3 regions of the Pseudomonas sp. ASL4 genome follow, and region 3 is predicted to be linked to each of the others. Evidence: predicted binding sites of a transcription regulator. Region 3 holds the regulator's gene; each other region holds the start of a gene.
The links. Region 3 encodes sigma-54, which starts transcription at its own class of promoters, with help from an activator protein. Its sites were predicted from a motif close to ANTGGCATNNANNTTGCTNT; they were not measured.

Region 1: flgB (flagellar basal body rod protein FlgB) is a predicted target of sigma-54. The motif match lies at 5,857-5,876, and genes of this name have one in related genera.
Region 2: AC1MEW_RS29150 (flagellar basal body rod protein FlgF) is a predicted target of sigma-54. The motif match lies at 2,085-2,104, and genes of this name have one in related genera.

Annotation. Positions count from the first base shown of each region.
Region 1 covers NZ_CM155280.1:2,488,753-2,498,188, forward strand. Annotated here, with positions in the region: gene AC1MEW_RS11285 (MFS transporter) at 1-1,014, shown strand, start outside; gene AC1MEW_RS11290 (flagellar brake protein) at 1,081-1,827, opposite strand; gene AC1MEW_RS11295 (flagella synthesis protein FlgN) at 1,917-2,384, opposite strand; gene flgM (flagellar biosynthesis anti-sigma factor FlgM) at 2,433-2,759, opposite strand; gene flgA (flagellar basal body P-ring formation chaperone FlgA) at 2,927-3,688, opposite strand; gene AC1MEW_RS11310 (chemotaxis protein CheV) at 3,771-4,703, shown strand; gene cheR (protein-glutamate O-methyltransferase CheR) at 4,750-5,577, shown strand; gene flgB (flagellar basal body rod protein FlgB) at 5,919-6,326, shown strand; gene flgC (flagellar basal body rod protein FlgC) at 6,330-6,773, shown strand; gene flgD (flagellar hook assembly protein FlgD) at 6,789-7,517, shown strand; gene flgE (flagellar hook protein FlgE) at 7,548-8,876, shown strand; gene AC1MEW_RS11340 (ribonucleoside-diphosphate reductase subunit alpha) at 9,183-9,436, opposite strand, start outside.
Region 2 covers NZ_CM155280.1:6,364,969-6,374,404, forward strand. Annotated here, with positions in the region: gene flgH (flagellar basal body L-ring protein FlgH) at 1-406, opposite strand, end outside; gene flgG (flagellar basal-body rod protein FlgG) at 458-1,243, opposite strand; gene AC1MEW_RS29150 (flagellar basal body rod protein FlgF) at 1,290-2,030, opposite strand; gene AC1MEW_RS29155 (sigma-54-dependent transcriptional regulator) at 2,395-3,957, opposite strand; gene phhA (phenylalanine 4-monooxygenase) at 4,360-5,151, shown strand; gene AC1MEW_RS29165 (4a-hydroxytetrahydrobiopterin dehydratase) at 5,222-5,578, shown strand; gene AC1MEW_RS29170 (amino acid aminotransferase) at 5,578-6,771, shown strand; gene AC1MEW_RS29175 (hypothetical protein) at 7,042-7,173, shown strand; gene AC1MEW_RS29180 (hypothetical protein) at 7,250-7,432, shown strand; gene AC1MEW_RS29185 (MFS transporter) at 7,536-8,735, shown strand; gene arfB (alternative ribosome rescue aminoacyl-tRNA hydrolase ArfB) at 8,732-9,145, opposite strand; gene AC1MEW_RS29195 (alpha/beta fold hydrolase) at 9,378-9,436, shown strand, end outside.
Region 3 covers NZ_CM155280.1:7,121,108-7,130,543, forward strand. Annotated here, with positions in the region: gene mlaD (outer membrane lipid asymmetry maintenance protein MlaD) at 1-122, opposite strand, end outside; gene mlaE (lipid asymmetry maintenance ABC transporter permease subunit MlaE) at 122-919, opposite strand; gene AC1MEW_RS32640 (ATP-binding cassette domain-containing protein) at 919-1,728, opposite strand; gene AC1MEW_RS32645 (KpsF/GutQ family sugar-phosphate isomerase) at 2,004-2,978, shown strand; gene AC1MEW_RS32650 (KdsC family phosphatase) at 2,978-3,502, shown strand; gene lptC (LPS export ABC transporter periplasmic protein LptC) at 3,510-4,082, shown strand; gene lptA (lipopolysaccharide transport periplasmic protein LptA) at 4,069-4,602, shown strand; gene lptB (LPS export ABC transporter ATP-binding protein) at 4,602-5,327, shown strand; gene AC1MEW_RS32670 (RNA polymerase factor sigma-54) at 5,514-7,007, shown strand; gene hpf (ribosome hibernation-promoting factor, HPF/YfiA family) at 7,081-7,389, shown strand; gene ptsN (PTS IIA-like nitrogen regulatory protein PtsN) at 7,402-7,866, shown strand; gene rapZ (RNase adapter RapZ) at 7,869-8,726, shown strand; gene AC1MEW_RS32690 (HPr family phosphocarrier protein) at 8,742-9,014, shown strand; gene AC1MEW_RS32695 (ZIP family metal transporter) at 9,085-9,436, opposite strand, start outside.

The DNA.
Region 1 (9,436 bases), 2.9 Mb from region 3:
GAGCAGGCCGAAGCCAAGCAGCGCGGGTTGGTGTTCAGCGGTTATATGATTGCCTCGTACCTGGGGCTGGTGTTGGGGCAGCTGATTCTGGTTCTGCACCCGGCCTTGGGCCTGGAGCTGCTGATGCTGGTCGCCTTGTGCTTCGCGTTGTGCCTGGTGCCGGTGGCCCTGACCCGACGCATTCACCCGGCGCCTTTGCATCCGGCACCGATGGAGCCGCGGTTCTTCATCAAGCGAGTGCCGCAGTCGTTGAGCACGGTGTTGGGGGCCGGGTTGATCGTCGGTTCGTTCTACGGTCTGGCACCGTTGTATGCCTCGCAACAAGGGCTTTCGACCGAGCAGGTCGGTCTGTTCATGGGTAGCTGCATTTTTGCCGGTCTGGTGGTGCAGTGGCCGTTGGGCTGGTTGTCTGATCGTTATGATCGGGCGTTGCTGATCCGCTGCTTCGCTTTGTGTCTGGCCGTTGCTGCGTTGCCGCTGGCGATCATGACCGAAGTGCCGCTGGAGGTGCTGTTCATCGCCGGGTTCTTCTGTTCGCTGGTGCAGTTTTGCCTGTATCCGTTGGCGGTGGCGTTTTCCAATGACCACGTTGAGGGGGATCGTCGGGTTTCCCTGACAGCGATGCTTTTGGTGACCTACGGCGTTGGCGCCAGTATCGGGCCGCTGGTGGCCGGGGTGCTGATGAAACTGTTCGGCAGCCACATGCTGTATGCCTTCTTCAGCTTCTTTGCGCTGGTGCTGGTGTGGCGGATTCGCCCGAAAGCGGTGACCAACCTGCATCAGGTCGACGATGCGCCACTGCATCACGTGGCCATGCCTGACAGCATGTCGAGTTCACCGCTGGTGGCAGCCCTTGACCCGCGGGTCGATGAGCAAGTGGTGCAGGATCAGATGCAGAACCCGATCGATCCTGAACCGGACCCTGAGCCGAAACCTGAAACCGATCCGTCCCCGGAAGAACCGCACGACCCGGACACAGGTCGCGAACAAAGCTTCACCGAGGCCAGACCTTAATATCCATGCATAAAAAAACGGGCAGTCACCGCAAGGGACTGCCCGTTTTTTATTGAAGCGCAGTGCTTACATGTCGTCTTTGTCGAAGCGCCGGGCTTCGCGCTGAAGCTGATAGACGAAGCGCTCGACCTGCCGTTGCACCAGGCCGCTCATGTTGTGAAAGCGTACGCCGGCGAACGTGGTGGAGATTCTTTCTTCGAAGTGTAAGTAACGCAGTTCAACCGGGGCCGTCATGCTGCCAAAGGGCAGGGCGGCGATGAAGCGGTCATAGACTTGGCCCAGTTGCAGGCTGGAAGTGATATCGCCTTCGAAGCGCAGCTTGCAGCCAGTGGCAGAGATATCCAGCAACTTGCCGTTGATCGGCGACTTGAGTTTTTCACCACCCAGTTCGACATTAACCAGTTGCGCCAGCTTCAACGCGGCGCGAAAGGCATTGCGACGCTGGTGGTACACCACCTCGGTCGGCAGCGCGCCCCGATAGCAACGACCACCACCGGACTCGTCGATGGTCAACGGACCGTTGCTTTCCCAGGCAATGCGCACACCGTCGTGGAAGCCTTCGACCCGGAATGGTTCACCGGCCAACAGGTAGCGTTCACCGTCACGGGGGATCATCTCGTCCAGGGCGATCATGTTGCTGTCACGATCGATGTCCACCAGATAGCTCTGGAAGCGCTGGCTACGTTCGTGGAACGTGATGATCAGCGGATCATGGCTGTCTTGCAGCTGGCGCAGGTTGCCGGAGATTTCCAGGGGTGTGGTGAGCACCTTGGGTGGCTGCGGAGCATCTTCCGCACTTAAGGCATTGAACACGGTTCATCAATCTCCAGACAAAATATGACTACTAGCCGGCATTCTGCCAGCATGTTTCGCGTCTTGATAGGGCGTGCTCATTAGCGGACTCAAGCCTGACTGAGCGGACGAGGCCCGGCCATCTTGGCAGTTGATCCGCGTGCATCATAGAGCGCTGGAGGTTCGCCACCGGTGAGGATTTTCAGCTGATTGGCCGTAGCGGCCTGCTGCATCAGGATCGACTGGCCATTCTTGACGTTGGCAGCCTGGCATTGAGCCAGAAGATCGGTCAGCACATCGCTTTGTTCCAGCAACTGACCGCCAATGCTCGAATGGCTGGCGAGTTGCTCAAGGCCGGCGCGAGTGAGGGGCAGGTTCAGGCTGGCGAGGATTTCGCTGCGCTTGCGGCCATGCTGTTCGAGCAAAATGATCAATGCCTGTTTTTCCGCCAGAATTTCTTCAAGCAGTGGCATGTCGCGACCGTGCAAGGCGAGGGACTCGGTTTGCAATAACGCCAGCAAGCGTTGAGCTGGAGCAAAGTCGTCGGTGATCAGTTGCAGTAGATTAGTGTCGTGCATGGCTGGCCTTGGGTTTTAAGCGTCCAAAAGCCTGGCGCAGGCGATGGCCTAGCGCTGGGCTTCGAAGTTGAGCAGTTTGCTGGCTACACGGTTGCTGTCGACTTTATAGCTGCCATCGGCAATCGCTGCTTTCAACTCGGCCACACGGGCGTTGTCGACGGCAGGCTGATCGCGCAGCTTGTCAGTGACCTTTTGCAACTGTTGAGCCTCATTGCTGAGATGTACCGATTCCCCGCTTGTGACGGTACTGGCCTGTTCGGCCGGGGTAGTCAGCGGTGCGGATTTGCCGGCGTCGGCGGTTTCCTTGGCAACGCTGGTACGTGTACTGCCCGTAAGTGGCGAGGAGCTGTTTAAACGGCTGAAATCGATGACCATGATAAAAAACCTCTGGGTATTTGGACGCTTGCCATGTTTTCGGCAATCCCTGCGAAAACTTTAGGCTCATTTAAGCAATGAGCCGCATGCGCCAGCACTTGTCCTGCATGGGGCACAGTTTAGGCAACAGCCAGGCGGCGCGCCATAGCTTCACAAAACAGAGAGCCCTACATGGACACTTCCACTTGGCCTGGCGCGGTGACTTGCGCCTTGATGACTCGCATGGAATTGAGGTTTTTTACCCTTATCTGTTCAGCCAGGCCACCATTGGAGAGCGCTTCGCCCGGCATGCGCACACTGAGCGTACCACTGCGTGCGGTAATCACCACCTGATCACCCTTGCGTACGACTTCCGCCTGTTCGAGATGGACCAGGGTGATGACCTGATCGCCTACCGTTTGTCGGGTAAGTTTCTGTCCGATGGCCTGGTCAACCGAGGTGAAATACCCCTGGTTGATCAAGCTGATGTCGCGCTCGCGTAAAACGACATCGCCCGGTTCGATGATGCCGGCGCGCCTGAGCGGGCGAGTGGTGGTGACGACCTCTCGAAACAGGTGCACTTGAGCGGGTACGAACACGGTCCAGGGGGAGCTGCCCTCGCAACGAACCTTGACTGTAACCCGCCCGATGGGGGTGGCCGGGCTTTCCAGGGAGGCTGTCAATTCCTTGTCGCACATGGGCATGCGCAGTCGCGGATCGAGCTGCTTGACCTCGATTTCGTAGCGACCTTCCGTTTGACTGGTAGCCAGATAGTCCTCTACGGTGAATTCAAGAAAGCCCTGAGTGACGCCGATAAGCATGTCAGGCAAGGTAACCGCATCAGCAACGGCAGGGCTGCCAGGGGTCAACAGGCAAGCAGCCGACATCACGCAAAGCAATTTGCGGTAGTTTGATGTCAGGCGTCGGAAAAATGTCGTTTGATCGTTCATAAGGGTTAAAAAGCAAGCGCCGTGCCGTTTAGTGATGAATGTGCGTCGCAACACAACTTAGCGTTGGTGTAGGAGTCTGGGCATGGCTGGTGTAATGGATTCGGTAAACCAGCGCACGCAACTGGTAGGGCAGAATCGCCTGGAGCTGTTGTTGTTCCGTCTCGACGGCCAGCAACTCTACGGGATCAACGTGTTCAAGGTTCGTGAGGTGCTGCAATGCCCCAAACTGACTCTGATGCCCAAGTCCAGTCCCGTCGTGTGCGGTGTGGCAAATATTCGTGGGGCGACCATCCCGATCCTCGATCTGGCGATGGCGACCGGTGCCGGTGCACTTAAAGATCAAAGCAATCCCTTCGTGATCATCACGGAGTACAACACCAAGACTCAGGGTTTCCTGGTCCGGTCGGTAGAGCGCATCGTCAACATGAACTGGGAGGAGATTCATCCGCCACCCAAGGGCACTGGACGCGATCATTACCTCACGGCTGTGACTCGGGTCGACAATCAGTTAGTCGAAATCATCGATGTCGAGAAAGTCCTGGCGGAGGTTGCGCCGACACCGGAAGCGATTTCGGTGGGGGTGGTCGATGTCGAAACCCAGCACAAGGCCTTGTCCTTGCGAGTGCTGACGGTCGATGACTCGTCGGTGGCGCGCAAGCAGGTGACCCGTTGCCTGCAAACGATCGGTGTCGAAGTGGTGGCGTTGAACGACGGTCGGCAAGCGCTGGAGTACCTGCGCAAGCTGGTCGACGAGGGCAAGAAGCCGGAAGAAGAGTTCCTGATGATGATCTCCGACATCGAGATGCCGGAGATGGACGGGTACACCCTGACGGCCGAGATCCGCAACGACCCTCGCATGCAAAAGCTTCATATCATCCTGCATACTTCGTTGTCGGGTGTGTTCAATCAGGCGATGGTCAAGAAAGTCGGTGCCGATGACTTCCTTGCCAAATTCCGTCCTGATGACCTGGCATCCCGGGTAGTCGACCGGATCAAAGCAGCAGACATCAGCTAGGGGCCTTTTGCCCCTGGCGGTCAACACGATTTAAGAGGCGGTATCTTTGTCTACGGGTAATTTGGATTTCGAACAGTTCCGGGTATTCCTGGAAAAAGCCTGTGGCATTTTGCTCGGTGAAAACAAGCAGTACCTGGTCTCGAGCCGTCTCAACAAACTGATGGAACAGCAGGGCATCAAGTCCCTGGGTGAACTGGTGCAGCGCATCCAGACCCAGCCGCGCAGTGGTTTGCGCGAAATGGTGGTGGATGCCATGACGACCAACGAAACCCTGTGGTTTCGTGACACCTATCCGTTTGAAGTCTTGAAGAACAAGGTGCTGCCCGAAGCAATCAAGGCTGCTCCCGGTCAACGTCTGCGCATCTGGTCGGCGGCTTGCTCGTCGGGTCAGGAACCGTATTCGCTGTCGATGTCCATCGACGAGTTCGAACGGGTCAACATGGGCCAGTTGAAGATGGGCGTGCAGATTGTTGCCACCGACTTGTCCGGCACCATGCTGACCAACTGCAAGACTGGCGAGTACGACAGCCTGGCGATCGGTCGCGGTCTGTCGCCCGAGCGTTTGCAGCGTTACTTCGACCCGAAAGGGCCGGGGCGTTGGGCAATCAAGGCGCCGATCAAGAGTCGGGTGGAGTTTCGCTCGTTCAACCTGCTCGATAGCTACGCAGCACTGGGCAAGTTCGACATCGTGTTCTGCCGCAACGTGCTGATCTACTTCTCCGCCGAGGTGAAGAAAGACATCCTGTTGCGCATTCACAGCACGTTGAAGCCGGGTGGTTACTTGTTCCTGGGCGCTTCTGAAGCGCTGAACGGTTTGCCGGACCATTACCAAATGGTCCAGTGCAGTCCGGGGATCATTTACCAGGCGAAGTGATGCAAAAGCGGCAGGCATAAAAAAACGGGAGTCCTCAAGGGCTCCCTTTTTTATGCCTGCCGCTTTTGCATCACGTAGGAGCTGCTGAAGGCTGCGATCTTTTGATCCTGGTTTTTAAGATCAAGATCAAAAGATCGTAGCCTTCGGCAGCTCCTACAGGGGCCGCGCGCGATTCGGGAAAGCGGCAGAAAAGCGGCAGGCGGCGGAAACCCGTTGCCGCTTTTCTGGCATTGCCGCCTTGCCGATGCCCGCAAAGGCCCGGTTTACGGGCTTTTTTTAATTGGCACGCGGCTTGCTATGTTCACGTTACGAAAAATCAGGTCACCCGAAGGTTTCCCGACATGAGCATCAGCTTCGATAAAGCGCTCGGTATCCACGAACAAGCCCTGGGCTTCCGCGCTCAGCGTGCCGAAGTCCTGGCCAACAACATTGCCAACGCCGACACCCCGAACTACAAGGCTCGGGACCTGGATTTCTCCAAGGTGCTTGCCGCACAGAACGAGAAAACCAAGAACGGCACTTTCGCCTTGAACATGACGAACAGCCGTCATATCGAAGCCGAAGGCCTGGGCAATGGTGACGAGTCGCTGCTGTATCGCACGCCGATGCAACCGTCGATCGACCAGAACACCGTGGACGCCCAACTGGAACAATCCAACTACGCGGAAAACGCGGTGGGCTTCCAGGCTAGCTTCACCCTGCTCAACAGCAAATTCAAAGGGCTGGTTTCAGCCCTGCGTGGAGAGTAAGTCATGTCTCTTGCCAGTGTTTTCAACATTGCCGGTAGCGGCATGAGTGCCCAGACCACTCGCCTGAACACCGTTGCCTCGAACATCGCCAACGCCGAAACCGTCTCGTCGAGCATCGACCAGACCTATCGTGCCCGTCACCCGGTATTCGCCACCATGTTCCAGGGCGGCCAGAACGGCGGCAGCGATTCGCTGTTCCAGAGCCAGGACGCCGCCGGTCAAGGCGTGCAAGTGCTGGGCGTGGTCGAAGACCAGAGCAATCTTGAAGCGCGCTACGAGCCGAACCATCCGGCCGCCGACGCCAAGGGCTACGTCTACTACCCGAACGTCAACGTCGTCGAAGAAATGGCTGACATGATTTCCGCGAGCCGTTCGTTCCAGACCAACGCGGAAATGATGAACACCGCCAAAACCATGATGCAGAAGGTCCTGACCCTCGGTCAGTGATAAGGGGCGACTCAGATGAGTGTTACCGATACCACCAGCAGCCTCAGCATGAACGACATTCTGGCCAACTCCTCGGTGACGGCCAACAGCTCCACCGCGAATAGCCTTGGCTCTTTGGCCGGCGCCGCGACCGGCGGCCAGACACTGGGCAAGGACGCGTTCCTGCAATTGCTGGTGACCCAACTCAAAAACCAGAACCCGCTGGACCCGCAGGACAACAGTGCGTTCGTCGCCCAGTTGGCCCAGTTCAGCAGTCTGGAAGGCATCACCACGCTGAACACCACGGTCAGCTCGATTGCCAGCAACTTCAGCTCTTCGCAAGCGTTGCAGGCTTCGTCGTTGGTCGGTCGTTCGGTGATCGTGCAGACCAACTCACTGCAGGTTGATGATCCGACCAAAGCGGTTAACGGTTCGGTGAACCTGACGTCGTCCATCGCCAGCGGCACCGTGACCATTTCCGACAGCAGTGGCAACACAGTCAGAACCATCGATCTGGGCACTCAGGCGGCAGGCAGTGCTGCCTTCACCTGGGATGGCAAGGACTCGAGCGGCGCCACCGTTCCAGTCGGCACTTATACCGTCAAGGCCAGCGCGCCTGTCAACGGTACGGCGACGGACCTGGCGGTTTACCTGCCGGCCACCGTCAACAGCGTGACCCTGAGCCAGACCGGCGGCGAGCTGACGCTCAACCTCGCAGGCCTGGGCCCGGTCGCCCTGTCCAAAGTTCAAACCATTGGTATATAGAGCCGACTAACCGGCACAAAGGAGTGGAATATGTCTTTCAATATCGGCCTTAGCGGTCTCTATGCAGCCAACAAACAACTGGATGTAACCGGTAACAACATCGCCAACGTCGCGACCACCGGTTTCAAATCCTCCCGTACAGAGTTTGAAGACGTCTATTCGGCGACCAAACTCGGCAGCGGCAGCCAAGTCGTCGGCAGCGGTGTAAAACTGGCCAACGTGTCCCAACAGTTCACCCAAGGTGACATCAACAACACCGGTAACGTGTTGGACATGGGCATCAACGGTTCGGGTTTCTTCACCCTGAGCAACAACGGTTCGACGACCTACACCCGTGCCGGTACGTTCAAGGTCAACAGCGATGGTTACATCACCAACACCGACTACACCTCGCGCCTGCAAGGCTACGGTGTGGATGCCAATGGCAAAGTCATCAACGGTGTGTTGACCGATCTGAAAATTGACACTTCGAACCTGGCGCCGAAGACCACTTCGTTGGTGACTTCGACGATCAACCTGAACTCGACGGCCCCGGTCATCGACGATACCGTTCCGGCCGGCAAGTTCGACCCGACTCTGACGGCGACCTACACCAAGTCGTTCAGCACCCCGATCTATGACAGTCAGGGCAACCAGCACTCCATGGATCAATACCTGGTGAAAACCGGTGGCAATACCTGGAAGGTCTACACCCTGGTAGACGGCCGCAACCCGGATGCTACCGGCAGCGACCCGAAAACCACTGCACCGGTCGCTTCGACACTGTCGTTTGACGCCACTGGTAAGTTGACTCAGGTCAGCACGCCTAATCCGGCGGGTGGCGCTCCAATCATCAGCAGCAACCTGACGGTTAACAGCTGGGTGCCAGGCACTGTGACCAATGGCGTTTGGACAGCCAATGGCGCTGCCGCTAACCCGGCCGGTGTGACCATCTCCATGGCCAATACCACTCAGTACAACGCTGACACCGCGCGTTCGATCCCGACTCAGGACGGTTACGCCACTGGCCAGATCACCAACCTGACCATCGACGGCACCGGTACCCTGTTCGCCAACTTCAGCAACAACCAGAGCAAGGCTATCGGCCAGGTTGCACTGGCAAGCTTCACTAACGAACAAGGCCTGCAAGCGGTTGGCGGCACTAGCTGGAAAGAGACGTTCTCTTCGGGTATCCCGGGCTACGATGCTCCGGAAACCGGGACTCTGGGTTCTATCGAGTCCAACTCCCTGGAAGAGTCCAACGTCAACCTGACCAACGAACTGGTCAACCTGATCAAGGCGCAGAGCAACTACCAGGCGAACGCCAAGACCATCTCCACCCAGAGCACCATCATGCAGACCATCATTCAGATGACCTGATGCTGGTTGGGTTGTAGCGCTTCACCAAGAGCCCCTCGGAAGAGGGGCTTTTTTATGCACGGGATTTGAGGCTGGTCTCTGAATTTGCGTTGTGGGTGATGGCCTCTTCGCGGGCAAGCCTCGCTCCTACAGATTTGGCGTCGTTCATTTGCCTTGGGAGCGACATAGAATCTGTAGGAGCGAGGCTTGCCCGCGAAGACGTCAGACCGACCAACACTTTCCCTAAGGCAAAAGAAAACCCCCGACCAGTCCAGAGAACTAATCGGGGGTTTCAGATAAGCGCCGTTAAGCGCTTACCGGCTCAGCTTATTGGCAAGCTTCGCAATCCGGCTCGTCAATCGCGCAAGCCTTTGGCACTGGTGCCGGACCGGCAGGAGCTGCCAGGACCGAATCGTCACCGTGGTTGCCGCCGCTGGAAACAGCGTTCAGCTTGCCGGTGTTGATGGTCGACTTCTCGGTGCTGGTCGCGGCCAGGGCACGGAGGTAGTAAGTGGTTTTCAGGCCACGGTACCAAGCCATGCGGTAGGTCACGTCCAGTTTCTTGCCCGAAGCGCCGGCGA
Region 2 (9,436 bases), 760 kb from region 3:
ACTTGCTGGCCCCGTTGGTGGCACGGTCGCCGCTGTAACCGGCGTTGAGGCTCAGGTCACCACTGCCCACCGGGTTATTGGTGGTCAGGCCGCCACCGAACAGCGACGTCAGACCGATGCTGGTCTTGCTGGTCTTGTCGATCTGCGAGTTGGCACCCTTGCTGGCCTGAGTCTTCTCGTTCAGGGTGATGGTAATGATGTCACCGACCCGGAACGCCTTGCGGTCGCCGTACAGGTTTTGTTCGAAACCGGCCTGGTAGATCGAGCCATTGTTGGCGGCAGCCGGCAGCGGCGTTCGCGGCAACACCGGGGCGTAATAAGGGTCATTGGGCTTGGGCGTCGGTGCGACGCAGCCCGCGAGCGAGACCACCCCACTCAGTGCCAGAACAGATACAAAGCGATTCATGACCCTACCTCACGGTGTTGCAGGCGGCTTCATGCCGCCTCATAGACTTGATTACAGATTCTGCGTTACGAACGAGAGCATCTGGTCGGCGGTGGAGATCACCTTGGAGTTCATCTCGTAAGCGCGCTGAGTGGTGATCATGTTGACCATCTCTTCAACGGTGCTGACGTTGGACCCTTCCAAGGTGTTCTGCAGCGTGGTGCCAAAACCGTTCAGGCCCGGGGTGCCGACTTGCGGCGCGCCGCTGGCGGCGGTTTCCAGGAACAGGTTGTTACCGACTGCTTGCAGACCGGCCGGGTTGATGAAGTCGGCGGTTTGCAGGTTGCCGATCACTTGAGAGGCAGCGTTGCCGGGAACGGTGATGGACACCGTGCCGTCCGTACCGACCGTGAAGCTCTGGGCGTTGTTCGGGATGACGATCGCAGGTTCCAGAGCGAAACCGCTGGCGTTCACGATCTGGCCGTTGGAGTCGAGGTGGAAGGTGCCGTCACGGGTGTAAGACGTGGTGCCGTCCGGCTGCAGAATCTGGAAGAAACCGCGGCCGTCGACGGCCAGGTCCAACGGCTGCTCGGTGGTTTGCAGGCTGCCGGCGGTGAAGTTTTTCTGGGTGCCGACGATGCGCACACCCGTACCCAATTGCAGACCGGACGGCAGCGCGCTGTCCTGGGTCGACTGGGCGCCAGGCTGGCGTTTGATCTGGTACAGCAAGTCCTGGAACTCGGCGCGGTCACGTTTGAAGCCCGTGGTCGATACGTTCGCCAGGTTGTTGGAGATGGTGGTCAGGTTGGTGTCCTGAGCGGACAGACCTGTTTTGGCAACCCATAGAGCCGGAAGCATTTCGATTCTCCTCGTGCGCCTGTTTTACGGCGCGACGTTCTGATAATTAGCTGATCTGCAAGACCTGAGCCATGGCCTGGTCATCGTCTTTGGCGGTGTTCATCATCTTGATGTGCAGCTCGAATTGCTTCGACAACGCCAGCACCGAGGTCATTTCTTCCACGGCATTGACGTTGCTCGACTGAAGGAACCCAGACACCAGTTTGACGCCCGCATCGGCTTGCGCCGGCTTGCCGTCCATGGTGTGGATCGAACCATCCAGGCCTTTGGTCATGTTCTTCAGGTCAGGGTTGACCAGTTTGATACGGTCGATTTGAGCAATCACCCGCGGGCCTTCACCCATCGAACGAATGCTGATGGTGCCGTCCTCACCTACTTCGATTTTCTGCTCGGGCGGCACGGCAATCGGCCCGCCATTGCCCATCACCGGCATACCATTGCCGGCGCGCAACACGCCCAAGGCGTCAACGTTCAGGCTGCCGGTGCGCACGTAACTTTCGCTGCCGTCGGGGCTTTGCACGGCAATCCAGCCGTCGCCGGTCACCGCCACATCGAGATCACGGCCGGTTTCCACCATCGATCCTGGCGAGAAGTCGGTGGCCGGACGCTCGGTCATGGCATAGGCACGCGCCGGAAAGCTGTCACCAAACACCGGCATCGAACGGGCCTGCTCCAGGTCCTTCTGAAAACCGTTGGTGGAGATGTTCGCCAGGTTGTTCGCATGAGCCTTCTGCGCCAGTGCATTCTGGCTGGCGCCGGTCATTGCCACATAAAGGTACTTGTCCACACTCTTTCCTCTGCATGCCGGACGTTTGCCGCCCACCGCTGTACTGCTGAGCCTCAAGCAATTTGCAGACCAACTTTTTTCTGGCGGCCCGAGGCCCGGCAAACAAAGGACTTGAAGGATTTAGAGGGGATGAGGGAATTGTGTCGAAGTCGAAAAACCGGCGGTGTTATGCCGGTAAGTGGCAAGTGTCAGCCTTCATGGACGACGCTGTACCCTGTGGCGAGGGAGCTTGCTCCCGCTGGACAGCGAAGCAGCCCCAAAAAGGACTGCCGATATCTGACAGACAGATCGCGCAGGATGGTTTTGCGGCCGCTTCGAGCCCGAGCGGGAGCAAGCTCCCTCGCCACAACACCCGTGCTGTGACTCAGGAACCAGGCTCTTTGCCGACATCGTATTCGCGCAGTTTGTTGGCAATGGTGGTATGCGAAACCCCCAACCGCTTACCCAACTGCCGACTGCTCGGGTGCTCGGAATACAAGCGCTCCAGCACCGCTTTCTCGAAGCGCCCGACAATCGCATCCAGCCCGCCCTCCAGCGAGAAATCGCCAAGGGGCTGACGCACGCCGTAATCCGGCAGGCGAATGTGTTCAGCCTTGACTGTCCCGCCCTCGCACAGGGAAACCGCCTGGAACAACACGTTTTCCAACTGCCGGACATTGCCCGGCCAATGGTAATGACTGAGCCGCTCCATCGCTGCTGGCGCCAGTTTCGGCAGCGGGCAACCGATCTGCCGACTGGCCTGATCGAGGAAATGCTCCACCAGCGGCGTCAGCCCGTCGAGGCATTCGCGCAGCGGCGGGATGTGCAATGACAGCACATTCAAGCGGTGATACAGATCCTGGCGAAACTCGCCTCGGGCACATAACTCGGACAGGTCCACTTGCGTCGCGCAGATCACCCGCACATCCAGATAGACCTCTTCATCACTGCCTACACGCCGGAAGCAGCCGTCCTGCAGAAAGCGCAGCAACTTCACCTGCAAGCGCGGGCTCATTTCGCCGACACCATCGAGAAACAGCGTACCGCCGGCCGTCAACTCCAGCAGCCCGAGCTTGCCTTCGGCCCGCGCGCCTGCGAACGCGCCAGGGCCGTAGCCAAACAATTCGGTCTCGGCCATGGATTCCGGCAGGCCGGCGCAGTTGAGGGCCATCAGTGGCGACTGCCCTCGCGGACTGGCCAAGTGACAAGCCCGCGCCAGCAGCTCTTTGCCAGTGCCGGTTTCACCCTCTATCAATAGCGGCGCATCCAGCGGCGCCATGCGTCGAGCCTCACGCACCACCGCTGCCATGACTTTCGAGCTCTGGAAAATACTGTCGAAGCCGCGCAATTCCTGTTTGCGCACGTTATAGATCCGCTCACCGACCCGGTCCGCACGGTGCAACGTCAACACGGCACCGGCCATGGCCTCGCTGTCGTCATGCTCCGATTGCAGCGGCGCGATATCGGCAAGAAACACGTCACCCTTCACCTTCACCCGCAAGCCGTTGATCCGCGACTTATTGGCCCGCACCAACTCCGGCAAATCGAAATCCTCGGCATACCGCGACAACGGAATCCCCGGCACCTCGTCCACCCGCACCCCGAGCAACTGCGCCGCCGCACGGTTGGCCGCGACGATGGAGCCACCCATGTCGATCGACAGCACCGGAAACTCCAGGGCGCCGAGCAAGGCATTGAGCTCCATGTGCCGACGCTCGCTGGGCATCAGCCCTACACGCTTGACGCCAAATACCCCACCAATCGCCTCGAATTTCGGACGCAGCGCCTGGAACTGAATGTTGATCAGGTTCGGGCAGTGCAGGTAAATCGCGTTGCCATGCTCACCGCCTACCTCGCCGCGAGCGACGTTGATCCCGTATTCCACCAGCAGGTTGAGAATGTCGCGCAGGATGCCGATGCGGTTTTGGCAGTGGACTTTGATACGCATATAAAAGGCCCAAAAAGCGGTGAATGGGATAGATGCCTGGCGCGCAACCTGTGGGAGCGGGCTTGCTCGCGAAAGCGTCGGTTCATCCAACATCAATGTGTCAGACAGACCGCCTTCGCGAGCAAGCCCGCTCCCACATGGGTATTGCAGTGCCTTCGGACGGATTTTTCTGCGGAGGCGCAAAGTTAGTCGTCAAGATTATGTGACAGCTGGAAGGCTTTTCAAACCGGGAAATCTCAATACCTGCGCCATATCGCCGATTCCGTAACGAAAACTTTACGAAAACCGCAGATTTTTCCTACGCACGACCCGAACCACCTGCTGCATCAACCCACACCTTGGGGTATTTCTAGGTCCATAGCTGGACATAACAAGAACGAATTCCCCTAGCAGGAGAGCAGCATGAAGCAGACGCAATACGTGGCTCGCGAGCCCGATGCGCAAGGTTTTATCGACTACCCCGCCGAAGAACACGCGGTGTGGAACACGCTGATCACTCGCCAACTGAAAGTGATCGAAGGTCGTGCGTGCCAGGAATACCTGGACGGTATCGAAAAACTCGGTCTGCCCCACGACCGCATTCCGCAACTCGGCGAGATCAACAAGGTCCTCGGTGAAACCACTGGTTGGCAAGTGGCCCGTGTCCCGGCACTGATCCCCTTCCAGACCTTTTTTGAATTGCTCGCCAACAAGCAGTTTCCAGTGGCAACGTTTATTCGTACCCGCGAAGAACTGGATTACCTGCAAGAGCCGGACATTTTCCACGAGATCTTTGGCCACTGTCCGCTGCTGACCAACCCCTGGTTTGCCGAATTTACCCATACCTACGGCAAACTTGGGCTACAGGCCACCAAGGAAGAACGCGTCTACCTCGCACGCCTGTACTGGATGACCATCGAGTTCGGCATGGTCGACACCCCGCAGGGCCGGCGCATCTACGGCGGCGGCATTCTGTCCTCGCCTAAAGAAACCGTTTATTGCATGTCGGACGAGCCGGAACACCAGGCCTTCGATCCGCTGGAATGCATGCGCACGCCGTATCGCATCGACATCCTGCAACCGCTGTACTTTGTGCTGCCCAACCTCAAGCGCCTGTTCGACGTCGCTCATGAAGACATCATGGGCATGGTCAAGCAAGGCATGCAGTTGGGCTTGCACGCACCGAAATTTGCGCCAAAGCCAAAAGCGGCCTGAGTGCACCGGCAGTCGCGGTACGCGCTGAAAAATAGTAACGTCTAACAAGAATCGAATCGGGAAACAGACCATGTCCACATTGAACCAAGCCCACTGCGAAGCCTGCCAAGCCGGCGCCCCTCAGGTCAGCGACGAAGAACTGCCGGTACTGATCAAGCAGATTCCTGACTGGAACATCGAAGTGCGCGACAGCGTGATGCAGTTGGAAAAGGTTTTCCTGTTCAAGAATTTCAAGCACGCCCTGGCGTTCACCAACGCTGTCGGTGAAATCTCCGAGGCCGAAGGTCACCACCCGGGCCTGCTGACCGAGTGGGGTAAAGTCACCGTGACCTGGTGGAGCCACTCCATCAAAGGCCTGCACCGCAACGATTTCATCATGGCCGCGCGCACTGACGACGTAGCCAAAGACGCCGAGGGCCGCAAATAATGCATTTCGACGCCATCGGCCGAGTCCCCGGCGATCCGATTCTCGGCCTGATGGAGGCCTATGCGCAGGACCCTAACCCGCGCAAGTTCGATCTGGGCGTGGGTGTCTACAAAGACGCCCAGGGCCTGACGCCGATTCCTCAGTCGGTGAAACTCGCCGAGGCGCGCCTGGTAGATCGCCAGACCACCAAGACCTACATCGGTGGTCACGGCGAACCGGCGTTCGGCAAGGTCATGAACGAATTGGTGCTCGGCGCCGATTCCGTGCTGATCAGCGAGCAACGGGCCGGCGTCACCCAAACTCCGGGCGGCACTGGCGCACTGCGTTTGAGCGCCGATTTTATTGCCCAAATGTTGCCGGGTCGTGGCGTCTGGCTGAGCAACCCGACCTGGCCGATTCACGAAACGATTTTCGCCGCGGCCGGGGTCAAGGTCAGTCACTACCCGTATGTGGGCAGCGACAACCGTCTCGATGTCGAAGCGATGCTGGCGGTACTGAATGAAGCCCCCAAGGGCGACGTCGTATTGCTGCACGCCTGCTGCCACAACCCGACCGGTTTCGATTTGTCCCATGACGATTGGCGCCGGGTGCTGGATGTGGTTCGCCGCCGTGAGCTGTTGCCGCTGATCGACTTCGCCTATCAAGGTTTTGGCGATGGCCTGGAACAGGACGCCTGGTCGACCCGGTTGTTCGCCGATGCGCTGCCGGAAGTGTTGATCACCAGCTCCTGCTCGAAGAACTTCGGCCTGTACCGCGACCGCACTGGCGCGCTGATTGTCTGCGCGAAAACTGCCGAGAAGCTGGTGGATATCCGCAGTCAACTGGCGAACATCGCCCGCAACCTGTGGTCGACGCCGCCAGATCACGGCGCCGCCGTGGTCGCGACCATCCTTGGCGACCCGGAGCTGAAAAGCCTTTGGGCCGACGAAGTAGAAGCCATGCGCTTGCGCATCGCCCAGCTGCGCAGCGGTCTGGTGGAAGCCCTTGAGCCGCACGGCTTGCGCGAGCGATTTGCGCACGTTGGCGTGCAACGCGGGATGTTCTCCTACACCGGTTTGACGCCGGAACAGGTTAAACAGCTGCGTGATCACCACAGCGTGTACATGGTCAGCTCGGGCCGGGCGAACGTGGCGGGGATTGATGCGACGCGTCTGGACCTGTTGGCCGAGGCCATCGCAGAAGTCTGCAAATAACCTCAAGCACCTGCACATCCCCCCTGTGGGAGCGGGCTTGCTCGCGAAAGCGGAGTATCAGTCGACATCAATATTGACTGACACTCCGCTTTCGCGAGCAAGCCCGCTCCCACATTTGTTTTATGTCCGTCTTTAAGCTCCCTGCGGCCATTGGTCGCAGAAATCCCAGATAAAAGTCTTTTTGTCATTTCTCCTGCTGTATCCTGCCCAAGCTTTGAAAAAGCGCGGATCTACCAGATCTATCACCAGACTTTGCGAGGAGCGCGAAACATGCACGAGATTCCTAATCTCCCCTTCCCAAGCCTGCACGAAACTGAGCAGACAACCCCGCAACAAGCCAGTGCCCAACAGCCTGTGCCGAAAGAAGCCACTGACAGTCGCAAGGCTGACAGCGAAGACTGAAACACCTGCAATGCCAGACCGTGTGGAAAGCGCTAACATGCGCTTTCCACACCGCCTGAAACCCGAGCCTCCCTCCATGACCGACGACTTCAGCGACACCCAGGCCAGCGTCCTGATCGGCACTGCCGAGAAAATGATCGAGATCTGGAATCGCCTCTCCCCCGAAAAACAAGCCGCCCTGCTCGCCCGTTTCGGCAGCGAAGAAAACGCGCTGGCCGCCCTGGTCACCACGCAATTGGTCGCCCCGACCAAATCCTGACTCATCCCGCCGAACAATTAGTTTTACTTTTTCACGACCGCCAGCCCGTTGCGCCGTTATCATAAGCAGCCTATCTATCCTGCTGCCCCGTGGACCTTTACCCATGTCAGAAAACCAGCGCCCCTTGGCGGTCACGCTGCAAGTTGTGTCCATCGTCCTGTTCACCTTCATCGGCTACCTGAATATCGGCATTCCCCTGGCCGTACTACCGGGCTACGTCCACAGCGACCTGGGCTTCGGCGCGGTGATCGCCGGGTTGGTGATCAGCGTGCAATACCTGGCCACCCTGCTCAGCCGCCCGTACGCCGGGCGAATCATCGACAACAAGGGCAGCAAACTGGCGGTGATGTACGGCCTCGCCGGCTGCGGTTTGAGTGGTGTGTTCATGCTGATTTCGGCCTGGACCCAAAGCCTGCCGATGCTCAGCCTGATCAGCTTGTTGATCGGCCGACTGGTACTCGGTAGCGCGGAAAGTCTGGTGGGCTCGGGCTCGATCGGCTGGGGCATCGGCCGGGTCGGCGCGGCGAACACCGCCAAAGTCATCTCTTGGAACGGCATCGCCAGCTACGGTGCCATCGCCATCGGCGCGCCGCTGGGCGTGTTGCTAGTCAATGAATTGGGCTTGTGGAGCATGGGCGTCAGTATCGTGCTGCTGGCCGTGCTGGGCCTGGCGCTGGCCTGGCCGAAAACCGCCGCACCAATTGTCGTCGGTGAACGGCTGCCGTTCATGCACGTGCTGGGTCGGGTGCTGCCGCACGGTTGCGGCCTGGCATTGGGCTCCATCGGTTTTGGCACCATTGCCACCTTCATCACCCTGTATTACGCCACGCAGCATTGGTCGAACGCGGTGCTCTGTTTGAGCCTGTTCGGTGCCAGTTTCATTGGCGCTCGGCTGCTATTCGGCAACCTGATCAACCGCCTCGGCGGGTTTCGCGTGGCGATTGCCTGCCTGTCGGTAGAAACCTTGGGGTTGCTGCTGTTGTGGCTGGCACCGGATGCCCATTGGGCACTGGCTGGTGCGGCGCTGAGCGGCTTCGGCTTCTCGCTGGTGTTCCCGGCGCTGGGCGTGGAAGCGGTCAACCTGGTGCCGGCCTCAAGCCGTGGCGCGGCGGTCGGGGCTTATTCGCTGTTCATCGATTTGTCGCTGGGGATTACCGGGCCATTGGCCGGTGCGATTGCGGCGGGGTTTGGTTTTGCTTCGATCTTCCTGTTTGCCGCCCTCGCTGCCCTGAGCGGTTTGGCTTTGAGCGTTTACTTGTACCGCCAGGCGCCAAAGTATCGCGAAGAACGCAACGCCCGCTAAAAGTCGACCTTGCCGCGCCCAGCCTTGATGCTGCCGCGCTTGGTCTTGGATTCGAGCCGACGCTTCTTCGAACCGAGGGTCGGCTTGGTCGGGCGGCGCTTCTTTTCCACTTTGGTGGCGCTAAGAATCAGCTCGGTCAGCCGTTCCAGCGCATCAGCACGGTTGGCTTCCTGCGTGCGGTATTGCTGGGCCTTGATGATCAGCACGCCTTCGCTGGTGATGCGACTATCACGCAGCGCCAGCAACCGTTCCTTGTAGAACTCGGGCAAGGACGAGGCCGGAATGTCGAAGCGCAGGTGCATCGCGCTGGAGACCTTGTTGACGTTCTGCCCACCCGCGCCTTGCGCACGAATGGCGGTCAATTCGATCTCGGCATCCGGCAGATGCACGTTGTTGGAAATCACCAGCATGGAAAAAAGCGTCCTTATTCAGAGTCGCCAGAATACCCTGTAGGAGCGAGCGGTGTGTCAGTCGAAATCAATGTTGGATGTAATGCTCCCTTCGCGAGCAGGCTCGCTCCCACAAGGTTTGCATGAACCTTGCCGCAGTTACCACGACTAGCGACGCCTGGCCTTCTAACAGTTGGATTCTACGCTAAAGAGTCCGGATCACGCCGATCAGGCCTTTTTAATGGAGAGACCCATGCCCCATCGCTTGCTTGCTGCTTTCTGCCTGCTGCTGTCATTCAACGCGGCTCATGC
Region 3 (9,436 bases):
TTATACGTATCGGTGTTTGCGGTCGGGGACAGGCCACTGACCCGCAACGCAAGCAGCAACAAAGCCAGGATGCCAGCCAGCAAGAAAAGGCCGACACCGATTTCCAGGGTGCGGTTTTGCATCAGAAATCTCCAAACATCAGGGCGGTCAAAATAAAGTCCAGGCCGAGCACTGCCAAAGAGGCATACACCACGGTCTTGGTTGTGGCACGACTGATCCCCTCGGAAGTAGGCTCGCAATCATAGCCTTGGAATACGGCAATCCAGGTCACGACAAAGGCGAAGACGACACTTTTGATGATGCCGTTGAGCACATCACCATTGAACGTCACGCTGTTCTGCATGTTCGCCCAGTAGGAGCCGTCATAGACACCCAGCCAGTCGACTGCCACCCACGAACCGCCCCAGATCCCGACGACGCTGAAAATCATCGCCAGCACCGGCAGGGAAATGAAACCGGCCCACAGGCGCGGGGCAATGATGTACTTGAGCGGGTCGACGCCAATCATTTCCAGACTGGACAACTGCTCGGTGGACTTCATGTTGCCGATTTCGGCAGTCAGGGCCGAACCTGCGCGCCCGGCAAACAGCAATGCAGTCACCACCGGCCCCAGTTCACGCAGCAACGTCAGGGCAACCATCTGCCCGACAGCCTGTTCCGAACCGTAGCTGGACAGGATATTGAAGCCTTGCAGCGCCAACACCATGCCGATGAACACCCCGGAGACGACGATGATCACCAGGGACATCACGCCGACCGAATGCAATTGCTTGATCAGCAAACCAAAACCGCCGCCAATACCGCCGCGGCTAAACAATGCGTGAAACAGGAAAATCGTCGCCCGCCCGAACACCCCGACGGCATCGATAGCCCCGTGGCCGAACCGGCGCACTTTTTCTATCAGTGAAATCTTGCGCATCAGCGCTTCCCCAGAAGATCTGCGCGGTAATCCGTCGCTGGAAAGTGATAGGCGACCGGACCATCGGGGTCACCTGTCATGAATTGACGGATACGTGGCTCCTGAGAATTCATCAATTCGTCAGGCGTGCCCTGCCCCAGCACTTGCCCATCACCCACTACATAAATGTAATCGGCAATGCTCGCGGTCTCTGCCAGATCGTGGGAGACCACGATGCTGGTGATGCCCAACGCATCGTTGAGCAGACGGATCAGGCGCACCAGTACGCCCATGGCGATCGGGTCCTGCCCCACAAAGGGCTCGTCATACATGAGGATTTGCGGATCGAGGGCAATCGCTCGCGCCAGCGCGACACGACGCTTCATGCCACCAGACAGTTCGTCGGGCATGAGATCGATGGCGCCGCGCAAGCCAACGGCCTGCAATTTAAGCAGGACGATGTCACGGATCATTTCTTCCGGCAGCTCGGTATGAACCCGTAGCGGGAAGGCGACGTTCTCGAACACATCCAGATCGGTAAACAACGCCCCGCTCTGGAACAGCACACCCATGTGCTTGCGCGCATCGAACAAATCGCTGCGCGACAACTTGGGCAGGTTCTGACCGTTGACCCAGACTTCACCGCTATTAGGTCGCAACTGGGCGCCCATCAGCCGTAACAGGGTGGTCTTGCCACACCCGGAAGGCCCCATGATACCGGTGACCTTGCCGCGTGGGATGCGGATATCGACGTTATTGAAAATGCTGCGCGCACCGCGCTTGAAGGTCAGTCCCTTCAGCTCGACCGCGTAGGCGTTATCGGCACTCATCTAAACTCCTTGCGATGCAGCCTCTCACTCGGACGCCTGGCTTTCTGACGAAAGCACATACCTCCCCGGGCAGGCCGAACTGGCGGCGAACTATATCACTGCAATAGCCAAGCGCCCAAGGCCCAAGCCGGGGCATGTTCAGCAAGAGGACAGGCAAAAAGCCGCATTTGGAGTATTTCGGTAACAGGTATTAACAAAGCACGACGAACTAACGTGAGGGTTTCGATCATTACCGCTATAATCGCCGCCTTTTCATCGGGCTATACGATTCTGACATGAGCCAATCAAGCGACCTGATTCAATCGGCACAACGTACCATCCGCCTCGAAGTGGAAGCCGTACAAGGCTTACTGCCCCATATCGACGCTGATTTCGTACGCGCTTGCGAGATGATTCTGGCCAGCAAAGGCCGCGTAGTCGTGGTCGGCATGGGCAAGTCGGGGCATATCGGTAACAAAATTGCCGCCACCCTGGCCAGCACCGGCACCACGGCGTTTTTCGTACACCCGGCCGAAGCCAGTCATGGCGACATGGGCATGATCACCAAAGATGACATCATCCTGGCGCTCTCAAACTCCGGCTCTACCAATGAAATCGTCACATTGCTGCCGCTGATCAAGCGTCTGGGCATCCAGTTGATCAGCATGACCGGCAATCCCGATTCGCCATTGGCCAAGGCTGCCGAGGTCAACCTCAACGTTCACGTGGAGCACGAAGCCTGCCCGCTGAACCTGGCGCCGACCTCATCGACCACCGCCGCGCTGGTCATGGGCGATGCCCTGGCCGTGGCGCTGCTCGAAGCCCGCGGTTTTACCGCAGAAGACTTCGCATTTTCCCACCCGGGCGGCGCGCTCGGCCGACGCTTACTACTAAAAGTGGAAAACGTCATGCACGCCGGCGAAGAGTTGCCGCAAGTCCAGCGTGGCACGCTACTCAAGGATGCCCTGATGGAAATGACCCGCAAGGGCCTGGGCATGACCGTCATTCTGGAAGCCGACGGCAAGCTGGCTGGGATTTTCACTGACGGCGACTTGCGCCGCTCCCTGGATCGCACGATCGACATTCACCGGGCGACCATCGATGAAGTGATGACCGCTCACGGCAAGACCGCACGCGCCGAGATGCTTGCCGCCGAAGCCCTGAAGATCATGGAAGACAACAAAATCAGCGCACTGGTAGTGGTCGACAGCGAAGACCGTCCGGTCGGCGCCTTGAACATGCACGATTTGCTGCGTGCAGGAGTAATGTAATGAGCAACGACCTGCTGCAACGCGGCAAACAAATCAAACTGGCCGTGTTCGACGTCGATGGCGTCCTGACCGACGGGCGCCTGTACTTCCTCGAAGACGGCAGTGAATTCAAGACATTCAGCACCCTCGACGGCCAAGGCATCAAGATGTTGATGGCAGCCGGCGTGCAGACCGCTATCATCAGCGGCCGCAAGACCCCTGTGGTCGAACGGCGGGCAAAAAACCTCGGCATTCCACACCTCTACCAGGGTCGCGAAGACAAACTGGTGGTACTCGACGAGCTTCTTGCCCAACTCAACCTAAGCTATGAACAAGTTGCCTACCTCGGTGACGACCTGCCTGACCTGCCGGTGATTCGCCGCGTCGGGCTGGGCATGGCGGTGGCCAATGCCGCCAGTTTCGTGCGCGAACACGCCCACGGCATCACCCTGGCCCGTGGCGGCGAAGGTGCTGCCCGCGAATTCTGCGAACTGATCCTGCGCGCCCAGGGCCGCCTCGATGCGGCTAACGCCGCGTACCTGTGAGCCCATTATGCTGAGCAAAAAGTTTCGCAATTTCTTGATGTTCTGTTGCATCGCCGCGATATTCGCAGCGGTCGGCTACTGGAACATCAGCCCGGAACGCTTCCTCGACAAGCCAGTGGCCAAGGTCGATGTCAGCCAGATCGACTATTACGCACTCAACGCCCACAGCGTGCAGTACCTGCCGGACGGCGGCTTGCAGTACGACTTGACGTCCGACAAGGTCGAACACCTCAAGGCGAGCGATGTGTCACTGCTGACCAACCCCGACCTGAACATGTACCGCGGCACCGAGTTTCCGTGGCATGTCACAAGCTTGCGTGGCGAGGTGAATCCGGACGGCACTCAGGTAGAGCTGATCGACTCGGTACGTATCGCACGGACCGATGAAAAGAACCGCGAGATGATTATTACCAGTACTCGCATGACAGTGTTCCCGCAGCAGCAATATGCGCAGACCGAGCAACCCGTTAGAATCGACGGCGCTGGCGGTGTATCGACTGGCAACGGAATGAAAGCGTATTTGAAAGAAAGCAGGATACACCTGCTATCGAACGTAAGAGGACAGTATGAGGCTCGTTAAAACCCTCCCTATTTTGCTCAGTCTGGGCGCAGCACTGGGAAGCGTGAGCGCCTGGGCTCTGCCGGACGATAGTACGAAACCGATCCGTATCCAGGCCGACGATGCCCAGCTCGATGACAAGCAAGGTATCGCCACCTATAAAGGTGATGTAATCATCACCCAGGGTTCGATGAAGGTTACCGGCAATACCGTGACCATCACTCGTACAAAGGATGGCCAGATCGATGTCGTAACGTCGGTGGGCAACCTGGCGTACTTCGAGCAGTTGCAAAAAACCACCTCCCCACAGCCAGTCAAAGGCTATGGCAAGACTGTCCAGTACCATGCCCAGCAAAACCGCATCGTGCTGATCGATCAAGCCAAAGTCATCAGCGATGACGGCAGCACCACCGAAGGCGAGAAAATCGTCTACGACACGGTGAAACAGGTGGCTACGGCCGGCCGCGCCACTGGCTCGCCGATCACAACGCCGCGCCAACGGATCGACATGGTGATCCCGCCGAAGCAGAAGGCCCAGTAATGGCAACTCTGAAAGCCCAGCATCTGGCCAAGAGCTACAAGAGCCGCCAGGTCGTGCGTGACGTCAGCCTGTCCATCGACAGCGGTCAGATCGTCGGCCTGCTTGGCCCGAACGGCGCCGGCAAGACCACCTGCTTTTACATGATCGTTGGCCTGGTACAAGCCGACCAGGGTCGCGTACTGATCGACGATCTGGACGTCAGCCACCAGCCGATGCACGGTCGTGCAAAGGCCGGTATCGGCTATCTTCCGCAAGAAGCGTCGATCTTCCGCAAACTCTCGGTCGCCGACAACATCATGGCCATCCTCGAGACCCGCAAGGAACTCGACAAGGCCGCTCGCCGCAAAGAGCTGGAAAGCCTGCTGCAGGAATTCCACATCAGCCACATCCGTGACAACCTCGGCATGAGCCTGTCCGGTGGTGAACGACGCCGAGTGGAAATCGCCCGGGCCTTGGCCACCAACCCGAAATTCATCCTGCTCGACGAACCTTTCGCCGGTGTAGACCCGATTTCGGTTGGCGACATCAAGCAGATCATCCATCACCTCAAGGCCAAAGGCATTGGCGTGCTGATCACCGACCACAACGTCCGTGAAACACTGGATATCTGCGAAACCGCCTACATCGTCAACGATGGTCAGCTAATTGCCGAAGGTGACTCCGCCACCATCCTGGCCAACGAACTGGTCAAGGAAGTGTATCTGGGCCACGAGTTCCGCCTGTAAGCACCGAGGTGTCTGGCTAGTCGACAGAGCGCATGGCGCAATTAACACATCGCTGTGTTTTTTATTGTTACGGCGCTCTAGGCAAACACTTCAGTTTCAGGCATATAATTTGCTTAAGTTTGGCGCTTCGGCGCCCTGTAGTGGATGGCGCATGCGCGCCGGCGAATAAGGTGTTAAGCCCCTGCCATGAAACCATCGCTAGTCTTGAGAATGGGCCAGCAGCTGACGATGACACCTCAGCTGCAACAGGCCATCCGCCTGCTCCAATTGTCGACCCTGGACCTGCAACAGGAAATCCAGGAGGCCCTGGAGTCCAATCCGATGCTCGAACGCCAGGAAGAAGGCGACGACTTCGATAACGCCGACCCATTGGCCGACAAAGCCGAACAACCACCCAACGCCGACATTCAGGAACCCTCCTACCAGGAAACCGCCCCGACGGTGGATAACCTCGAGGAAGGGGACTGGAACGAGCGCATTCCCAACGAACTGCCCGTCGATACCGCCTGGGAAGACGTTTACCAGACCAGCGCCAGCAGCCTGCCGAGCAACGATGACGACGAGTGGGATTTCACCACCCGTACATCCGCCGGCGAAAGCCTGCAAAGCCACCTGCTCTGGCAACTGAACCTGGCGCCGATGTCCGACACCGATCGCCTGATCGCCGTGACCTTGATCGATTGCATCAACAATCAGGGCTACCTGGACGAAACCCTCGAGGAAATCCTCGAAGCCTTCGATCCGGAACTGGACATCGAGCTGGACGAAATCGAAGCCGTCCTGCATCGCATCCAGCAATTCGAACCGGCCGGCATCGGCGCCCGCAACCTGGGCGAGTGCCTGTTGCTGCAATTGCGTCAACTGCCCGCCAAAACACCTTGGCTGGCCGAGGCCAAGCGCCTGGTCACCGATTACATCGACCTGCTCGGCAGCCGCGACTACAGCCAACTGATGCGCCGCATGAAGCTCAAGGAAGATGAACTGCGCCAGGTGATCGAGCTGGTCCAGAGCCTGAACCCGCGTCCAGGCTCGCAGATCGAGTCCAGCGAAGCCGAATACGTCGTGCCCGACGTCATCGTGCGCAAGGATAATGAGCGCTGGCTGGTGGAGTTGAATCAAGAGTCAGTGCCAAAGCTGCGGGTCAACGCCCAGTACGCCGGCTTCGTGCGCCGCGCCGACACCAGTGCCGACAACACCTTCATGCGTAATCAGTTGCAGGAAGCCCGCTGGTTCATCAAGAGCCTGCAAAGCCGTAACGAAACCCTGATGAAAGTCGCCACCCAGATCGTCGAGCACCAGCGCGGTTTCCTGGAGTACGGCGACGAAGCCATGAAGCCGCTGGTCCTGCATGACATCGCCGAAGCGGTGGGCATGCACGAATCGACGATTTCACGGGTGACCACCCAAAAGTTCATGCATACCCCACGGGGCATTTATGAACTGAAATACTTTTTCTCCAGCCATGTCAGCACCTCTGAAGGCGGCGAATGCTCGTCCACAGCGATCCGCGCGATCATCAAAAAACTGGTTGCCGCGGAAAATCAGAAAAAGCCGTTGAGTGACAGCAAGATCGCTGGTTTACTGGAGGCACAAGGCATTCAGGTGGCTCGCCGCACCGTCGCCAAGTACCGCGAGTCCTTAGGGATCGCGCCTTCGAGCGAACGCAAGCGGTTGATGTAAGCCACGCCACAGCGTTCCAGTGGCAGGTACCTTTACCTGCCGCTTTATGCACTGGCAACGAAGGAGAAGCTGTATGCAAGTCAACATCAGTGGACACCAACTGGAAGTGACCGAACCCCTGCGCACCTACATCGGCGAAAAACTCGACCGATTAGAGAGGCATTTCGACAAGATCACCAACGTGCAAGTCACGATGACCGTCGAGAAGCTGCTGCAGAAAATCGAAGCCACGCTGCATATCCCCGGCGGAGAAGTGGTCGCCAATGCCGAGCATAACGACATGTATGCCGCTATTGACCTACTGACCGACAAGCTGGATCGCCAACTTAAAAAGCATAAGGAAAAGACCCAGAGCCTCCTTCAGGGCGCAACCGGTCGTTAACACTCCCAACCCATGATCCGACTTGAAAGTATCCTGACCCCCGGCCGTTCCCTCGTGAAAGTGCCGGGCGGCAGTAAAAAGAAAGCCCTCGAACAAATTGCCAACCTGATCGCCCGGGAAGTCCCGGATCTGGAGATGCAAGATGTCTTCGAGGCTCTGATTGCCCGTGAAAAACTCGGTTCCACCGGTTTTGGCAACGGCATTGCTATCCCCCACTGTCGCCTGAAGGGCTGCACCTCGCCCATCAGTGCCTTGATGCACCTTGACGCACCTATCGATTTCGACGCCATCGACGGCGCTCCGGTTGACCTGCTGTTCGTGCTGCTGGTCCCGCAAGCCGCCACCGATGCGCACCTGGAATTACTGCGCCAGATCGCCAGCATGCTTGATCGCAAGGAAGTACGCGAAAAACTGCGCAGTGCCCCGAGCAACGAAGCCTTGTATCAGGTTGTCCTGAGCGAGCAAAACGGTCACTAATCATGCGTTTGATCATTGTCAGTGGCCGCTCCGGCTCAGGTAAAAGTACTGCACTCGATGTCCTTGAGGACAACGGCTACTACTGCATCGACAACCTGCCGGCCGGCCTGCTGCCGGAGTTGGCCGAACGCGCGCTGATTCATACAGAGCTGGCTCAGCCGCTGGTCGCCGTTTCCATCGACGCCCGCAACCTGCCCAGTCACCTGACGCGATTCCCCGAATTACTTGAAGAAGTTCGCGGTCGGCATATCCAATGCGATGTGCTGTATCTGGACGCCGATGAAGAAACCCTGCTCAAGCGTTTCTCGGAAACCCGCCGCCGTCACCCGCTGAGCACCGCCAACCGCTCATTGGCCGAGGCGATAGAAGACGAAACTCAACTGCTGGGGCCGATTGCAGACCTGGCCGACCTCAAGGTCAACACCACCAACCTGAACCTGTACCAACTGCGCGACACCATCAAGCTGCGCCTGTTGAATCAGCCTGAGCCCGGCACGGCGTTCCTGGTGGAGTCTTTCGGGTTCAAGCGTGGCATGCCAGTAGATGCCGACGTGGTGTTCGATGTGCGCTGCCTGCCCAATCCTTATTGGAAACCGGAGCTGCGCGCACAGTCCGGGCTCGATCAACCGGTAGCCGAATACCTGGCAGCACAGCCGGACGTCGAAGAAATGTTCCAGGACATTTATGGTTATCTGTTCAAGTGGCTTCCGCGTTTTGCTGCCAGCAATCGCGCTTACGTCACCATCGCCATTGGCTGTACCGGCGGTCATCACCGCTCCGTCTACCTGACCGAACGTCTGGGCCAGGCCCTGCAACAATCCCTGAAGAACGTCCAGGTTCGCCACCGCGACCTCAGCTAAAGGATTCACAACGCGATGCCTGCTCTGGAAATTGAAATCATCAACAAACTGGGCCTGCATGCCCGTGCTTCAGCGAAATTCGTTGGGGTTGCCGGTCAGTTTCCCTGCCAGATCAGAGCGGGACGCACCCCGCAAGCCATGGTCGATGGCAAAAGCATCATGGCCATGATGATGCTCGCCGCCGGCAAGGGCAGCAAAATCCATCTGAGTACTGAAGGTGAGCAAGAGCAAGAAGCGCTGGATGCACTGGTGGCGCTGATCAATAACTTCTTCGACGAAGGCGAATAAATCAAAAAATCGCAGCCCTCGGCAGCCCCGCTCCCTATCTCGTAGGAGCTGCCGAAGGCTGCGATCTTTTTCAAGCCAGTGCCGTATCCATCACCATCATCAAACAAAACCCCAGCAGCAACCCCAGACTCGCCAGTTTGTCGTGACCATTACGCCGCGACTCTGGGATGATTTCATGGGTCACCACCAGCAGCATCGCCCCGGCCGCCAGCGCCAAACCCAATGGCAACAACAATTCAGCCAGGCTAACCAGCCACGCACATAACAGTGCGAAGACCGGCTCTACCAGCCCTGACGCAGCACCGATCAGGAACGCCTTGGCCCGCGACATCCCGGCCCCGGCCAATATCAACGCGATCACCAGCCCTTCGGGTACGTCTTGCAAGGCGATACCCATGGCCAGGCTGTCGGCGTCGGGCATA